Regions from separate parts of the Caballeronia sp. PC1 genome, predicted to be linked through region 2. Evidence: riboswitches for the same ligand, from Rfam matches in the RefSeq annotation. Region 2 holds a riboswitch; the other holds the start of a gene.

Region 1 (3,409 bases), 1.4 Mb from region 2:
GCTTCGTCGTTGGCGTCGTAGATCGAGCCGGGGCGCAGGCCGTCGCCGAGCGAGAACGAGACATCGTATTGCTTCATGATTTCGCAGATGTCTTCGAAGTGCTCGTAGATGAAGCTTTCCTTGTGATGCGCGAGGCACCACTTGGCCATGATCGAGCCGCCGCGCGACACGATGCCGGTCATGCGGTTGGCCGTCAGCGGCACGTATTGCAGGCGCACGCCCGCGTGGATCGTGAAGTAATCGACGCCTTGTTCGGCTTGCTCGATGAGCGTGTCGCGGAAGATTTCCCAGGTCAGGTCTTCGGCCTTGCCGTTGACTTTTTCGAGCGCCTGATAGATCGGCACCGTGCCGATGGGCACCGGCGAGTTGCGCACGATCCACTCGCGCGTTTCGTGGATGTGCTTGCCGGTCGAGAGATCCATCACCGTGTCGCCGCCCCAGCGGATCGCCCACGTCATCTTGTCGACTTCCTCGCCGATCGACGAGCTCACCGCCGAATTGCCGATGTTCGCGTTGATCTTCACGAGGAAGTTGCGGCCGATGATCATCGGCTCGCTTTCCGGGTGATTGATGTTCGCCGGGATGATCGCGCGGCCGCGCGCCACTTCCTCGCGCACGAATTCGGCCGTGATTTCCTTGAGCGCATCCTTGCCGAACGCCGCTGCGCCGAACGCTTGTCCGGCGTGCTGACGGCCCATCATCGCCGCGAGCTTTTCGCCGTTCGGGCCGCTCGACTTCAGGCTTTCGAGATATTCCGCGCGCCGCTGATTTTCGCGGATCGCGATGTACTCCATCTCCGGCGTGACGATGCCGGCGCGCGCGTAGTGCATCTGCGTGACGTTCTTGCCTTCGAGCGCGCGGCGCGGCTTGCGGTGCAGGCCGGGAAAGCGCAGCTCGGCGGTCTTCGCATCGGCGGCGCGTTCGCGGCCGTATTCGCTCGACAGGCCCGCAAGTTCCTCGGTGTCGCCGCGCTTCTCGATCCACGCGCCGCGCAGCGCTTCCAGACCCGAGCGAATGTCGATGTGCGCGTCCGGATCGGTGTACGGACCCGACGTGTCGTAGACGTAGACCGGCGGATTCTTCTCGGCGCCGAAGCCGTCGGGCGTGTCCGACTGCGTGATTTCGCGCATCGGCACGCGGATGTCCGGCGTCGAACCTTCGACGTAGACCTTGCGCGAGTTCGGCAGGGGCGCGATGGCGGCGGCATCGACGACGGCGTTCTCGGACAGGAACTTGGGGTTGGCATTCATGTGTTGTATCTCCTGTGTGGGACGGTTATTTCCGAAGCGCGACGCGAACGAGCGACACCGAGCTCGGCTGACTCAGGAGCTAAACAGGGAGGAACGAGATGGAAAGGTACGGGTTCGGAAGAAGTGGCGGGATGCTGCAAACCGTCGAACCCGAACGCTTCCCTGCGCTGGCATTATCCAGATCAGGTTCAAAGGGTATTTCTCACCCACGCCGCACGAAGCGATTCGATCGATGAAACCGGTTGAAATCGCGATGCGCAACGCAGGACCCCCGCGTTAGCAGCCGCCACCTTACACCGTGGCGTGGCGTGTTGGCAACCATCTTCAAATTCCGTCGTTCGTAGAGGGCGCTTACTGCATAATGGCGGGCGCCGCGAACTTCCGGGTTTTCCCGAAGATCGAGCGGCCCCTTCTCGCGCCATCCGCCTCTTCGTTTTCCGTCATGCCGTCCTGTCTGGTTTTGCCTGTTTTCGTCCGGCGCGCAGCCGTCGCGGAGTAATGCATGTCCGCTCTGCCGCCGCCGCGTCTGCCGTTCAGTTTCCCCGACCGTTTTCCGTTTCGCGCGCCGCGTTCCTTCAAGGGGCAGGTGGCGCTCGCGCTCGCGGTCGTCTATCTCGTGTGGGGATCGACGTATCTCGGGATTCACCTGTCGCTCGAATCGTTTCCGCCGCTCATGCTCGGCGGGCTGCGCAACCTGTTCGCGGGCGTAGGGCTGCTCGCGATCGCGGTGCATCGCAAGGCGGTGTGGCCCAGCGCGCGGGAAGTGCGCAACGCGGCGATCGTCGGCACCTTGCTCGAAGGTCTGTCCAGCGGGATGATGGCCTACGGCATGCGCACCGTCGGCTCCGGCACCGCCGCCGTGATGGTGGCCACGGTGCCGCTCTTCGCGACGATCTTCACCGCGCTCGCGGGCCGCGCGGTCGCGAAGGGCGAGTGGTTCGCGGTGGCGTTGGGTCTCGTCGGCATCGTGCTGCTGAATCACGGCGATCCGTCGCCGAGTTCCACGTTCGGCACACTCGCCATTCTGTGCGCGGCGATCTTCTGGGCGGGCGGCGCGCATCTCGCGACCCGGCTGCCGCAGCCTTCCGATCTGTTGATGTCCACGGCCTTGCAGATCGGGCTGGGCGGTTTGATCGCGACGGGCATCGCGCTGTTGTCCGGCGAGCGGCTCACGCACGTCGCGCCGGGAGCCGGGCTTGCGTTCGTCTATCTCGTGGTCGTCGGTTCGATGGCCGCGTATGTCGCGTATAACTTCCTGATCCGCAACACGAGCACGATCGTCGCGACGAGTTGCCTGTACGTGAACCCGGTCGTCGCGGTGCTGCTCGGCGCGGCGCTGCTCGGCGAGATCATCACGCAGTGGACCGTCATCGCGACGCTCGTCATCCTGCTTTCCGTCGGGCTTTCGTTCTGGTTCGACTATCGGCGGCGCGGGCTGGCCTGAGCGTCCCTTCATTGTAAAAGCCGCTTCGCGCACCGGCGGGCTGCATCGTTCGATGCCGCTTCGCCGCGTGCCTTTCCCACCTCCCGAACAATTCCTCTAACGATTCCGGAAGCCCCGTCCTGCATGGCTTTGCAGGGCGCGAGCGGGCCATTCACATCCCTCAGGGGCACATCCTTTGCTGATGGCAGGCACCCGCATCGCCGGCGCGATTGACGTCGACCGATCGGTCCAGAAAGAAAACAGAACCAGGGTCCACGAATCAGGCGCAAGCCTTCGTCCGGACCCGGCCAACGAGGTGTCGATCAAAATAAAGGAAGGTGAATCATGAAGCTCATCCGCACCGCTGCCGCGCTCGGCGCCGTCGCTGCTCTGCTCTCCGCTTGCGGCGGAAGCTCCGACGATGTCGGCAAGGAAATCGGCGTCACGCCGCCGGAAGTCCATTTCATTCACGCGATCCCGAGCGGGCCGAACGTCGACTTCTACGACAACGGCAAGATCCTGCAGCCGAATCTCGCGTACAAGACCGTGACCAACTTCGCGAACATCGACACCGGCCAGCACAACTTCTCCTACGCCGCGGTCAACACGACGACGCAACTCGCGACCGACACCAGCATCAGCAACGCCGCGAAGGGCCACGAGTACACGGTGATCGCGTTGCCGGATGCGGGCTTCGTGCCGTCGATCGCGGTGATCGACGATCCCTTCGACAAGG
Region 2 (3,409 bases):
CTGGCGGCGCAGCGCGACCGTCACCATGCCTGGCCGCGCGGCGTCGATGGAGTCGGACAGCGATTGCAGCGACGGATAACGCGACGTGCCGAGCAGCACGCGGCTCGGAAACGCTTCGCCGTAAAGCGTGAGCAGGTCGGCGGTTGGAATGGTCATGGTTCGATCCTTCGGTTCGTGATTCAGCCGCCCGCAACGGGCGACACGACATCGAGCTTGTCGCCGGACGCGAGCGTTTTCGTGGCATGCTCGCCGCGCGCGACGAACTGGCCGTTCAACGCGACGGCGAACGGCGGCTTCGCGCCGAACGCGGCGAGCGCCTCGGTGACGGTGGTCGCATCGGGCAAATCGAAAACGCGCTGATTGATATGGATGTTCATGGTGCTTTCCTGAGTGCTAGAGCGCGGCGACGGCCGTTTCGTCGTGAAGCAGTTCGGGCCAGCGCGCGGCGTCTCGAAATGCCGTGAAGGCGTCGTGGTCGGCAACCTCGCCGGAATTGAGCGCCTGCGCCAGGTGACACGCGCTATCCGCGACTTCCGGCGCGATCATGAAACCGTGCCGGTACAGGCCGTTCACGCGCAAGGTCCGCGCCCCGTCCCAGACAATGGCCGGGCGATGATCGGGCAAGGTCGGCCGGCAGTGCGCATTCAGCTCGAGAATGCGCGCCTCGCCGAAACCCGGATGCACGGCGAACGCCGCGCTCAGCAGTTCGAGCGCGGAACGCACCGTCACCGGCGACATGTCTTCGCCTTCGACCTCCGTCGCGCCGATCACATACACATCGTTCTCCTTGGGCGCGATATAGAGCGGATAGCGCGGATGCAGCAGCCGCACAGGCCGCGACAACCCGATACCCGGCGCGTGCACACGCGCGACTTCACCGCGAATGCCGCGCAGCGCGGGCCACGCGGGCTTGCCGCCGAGCCCCCGGCAATCGATGATCCAGCGCGCGTCCGGCATGGCATCGACGGCCGTATTCCAGTGCGTGCGCACGCCGCGCGCGGCAAGCCCGGCCGCGAGCGCGGCGAGCGCCTGACGATTGTCGAGCTGTCCCTCATTCGGCAACATCCAGCCTTGCGGAAAACGCGTTCCGAGCGCAGGCTCGGCTTGCGCGAGCTGCGCGCCCGCGAGCTTGATGAAACCGCCGTCGAGCAGAGCGGGCGGCGAATTGGCGCGCAACCGGCGCTCGAAAAGCGGCGCCTCGGCGCGATCGGCGCCGTGCCAGACGACGAGCGTGCCGTTGCGCTGAAAGAACACCGGCTCGGGCAATTGCGCGATGAGCTTCGGCCAGCGTTCCAGCGACGCCGCCCCGAGCCCGACGACGAGCGGCTCCGCGCTCGCCGCCTCCGCGAGCGGCGCGAGCATCGCGGCGGCGACCCACGCCGCCGACTGCGTGCCAGCCGCGTCGCCGCGTTCGTAGAGCGCGACGTCATGCCCCGCGCCCGCGAGCTGCCAGGCGACGAGCCGCCCGACGAGCCCGCCGCCCACGACGGCGAATTCCGGCCGGCGCGCGGCGGCGCCCTGTTCGATCCTGTTCAATTCGATGTCTCCTTAGTGCGCCGGTGCGGCAAGAGGAGACGGCGTTCGCGATCTCGACCGTGCGGACATGGCGCCACATCACAAGGACGAAATCAGCGGAGAAAGCGGCTCGGCGTGATTCGGCACGCGCCGGGCGCAAAGGGAGGACTGAAAGAGACGGAAGAAATGGCGCGAACGGTGCGCGATTTCCGGAAACTTCCCTCGCCGGTATTACCCGGATCGGGTGCAAAGGGTCTCTCTCAGCCTCGCCGCGCTGACCGCCATATTGGCCGCCGATGCACGCGAAGCACCCCTGTTTCGTCGAGGATCATTAAAACATGAAAGCCGAACCCGCTGCAAACCGGGATTGCCCGCCTTTTATCGTGCCCCGCGGCACTCTGGCACAATGCCGCGAACACGGTTCGCCGAACCATCGCGTGAAATTAAGCGGGCGTTAAGAGAATCCCGGAACAATTTGCCGAGCCGGAATGGGCCGTCCCATTCGGCCGCGAACGTAAAAATCGGGCGCCTCGATGCGCATCAGCAGGAAGCTCATGACCAACACTCAAATCGAAAACACGCAGCAGAAGGCCGACGAAGTCTCCGCGTGGAGCCTCATCAAGCCCTATTGGATTTCGGAGGAGCGAGGCGTCGCGTGGGGCCTGCTCGTCGCGATCATCGCCATCAACATGACGGTCGTGTGGATCAACGTGCGGCTCAACAGCTGGAACGCCGACTTCTACAACGCGCTGCAAAACAAGAACGTCAAGGATTTTCCGCATCTGCTGCTGATCTTCACCGGCCTCGCGTTCGCGTACATCCTGCTCGCGGTGTACGGCCGATATTTGCGCCAGATGCTCGCGTTCCGCTGGCGGCAGTGGCTCACCAACCGCTTTCTGGAGCAATGGCTCGGCGACAAGGCGTTCTACCGGATCGAGCGCGACCGCCTCGCCGACAACCCCGACCAGCGTATTTCCGACGACCTGCAATCCTTCGCCACGACGACGCTTTCGCTGTCCCTCGACCTGCTTTCGACGCTCGTCACGCTCGTCACCTTCATCACGATTCTCTGGACCATCGCGGGCGCGCTGACGTTTTCGCTCGGCGGCACGCCGATCACCATTCCGGGCTATATGGTGTGGGCCGCCGCGCTCTATGCGATTCTCGGCTCGCTCATCATCCAGAAGGTCGGCCATCCGCTCGTGTCGATCAATTATCAGCAACAGAAGGTGGAGGCGGATTTCCGCTTCGGCCTGATCCGCGTGCGCGAGAACGCCGAGCAGATCGCCTTCTACGACGGCATCTCGACCGAAACCGCCAACGCGAAGACCATCTTCCAGCGCATCCGCGACAACTGGTGGATGATCATGAAGTACACGAAGCGCATGACCTTCGTGCTGAGCTTCTACGGGCAGATCGCGATCATCTTTCCGATCATGGTCGCGGCGCCGCGCTACTTCGCGGGCGCGTTCTCCTTTGGCGTGCTGATGCAGATTTCGTCGGCGTTCGGCACGGTCAGCGATTCGTTTTCCTGGTTCATCAACAGTTATTCGACACTGGTCGAATGGCGCGCCACGGTGAATCGTCTGCGCGAATTCAAGCGCGTAATGCGCTCCACGCATATCCGCGAGGAAACGTCGCCGGCGACGGAACACGGCGGCATCAATCTGCATTACACGAGCACGCCTTCGCTCACGACCAACGGACTCATGCTCGCGCTGCCGAACGGCACGCCGCTCTCGCGTGTGGCGAACGTATCGATCGAGCCGGGATCGCGCTGGCTGGTAGTCGGGCCGTCGGGATCGGGCAAGAGCACGCTGATGCGCGCGCTCGCGGGCCTGTGGCCGTTCGGCGACGGATCGATCGACGCGCCCGTCGACGCGAAGATGATGTT

The links. Region 2 has a riboswitch for thiamine pyrophosphate ahead of LY284_RS14650 (FAD-dependent oxidoreductase). Riboswitches for the same ligand answer to the same signal wherever they lie in the genome.
Region 1: linked by a shared signal. The riboswitch ahead of thiC (phosphomethylpyrimidine synthase ThiC) and the one ahead of LY284_RS14650 (FAD-dependent oxidoreductase) in region 2 are both predicted to bind thiamine pyrophosphate.

What each region holds. Positions count from the first base shown of each region.
Region 1 covers NZ_JAJUBH010000001.1:1,659,694-1,663,102, reverse strand. The annotation lists gene thiC (phosphomethylpyrimidine synthase ThiC) at 1-1,250, opposite strand, end outside; TPP riboswitch at 1,392-1,533, opposite strand; gene LY284_RS08050 (EamA family transporter) at 1,753-2,694, shown strand; gene LY284_RS08045 (DUF4397 domain-containing protein) at 3,019-3,409, shown strand, end outside.
Region 2 covers NZ_JAJUBH010000001.1:3,056,413-3,059,821, reverse strand. The annotation lists gene LY284_RS14660 (thiazole synthase) at 1-156, opposite strand, end outside; gene thiS (sulfur carrier protein ThiS) at 180-377, opposite strand; gene LY284_RS14650 (FAD-dependent oxidoreductase) at 394-1,536, opposite strand; TPP riboswitch at 1,716-1,840, opposite strand; gene LY284_RS14645 (ABC transporter ATP-binding protein/permease) at 2,070-3,409, shown strand, end outside.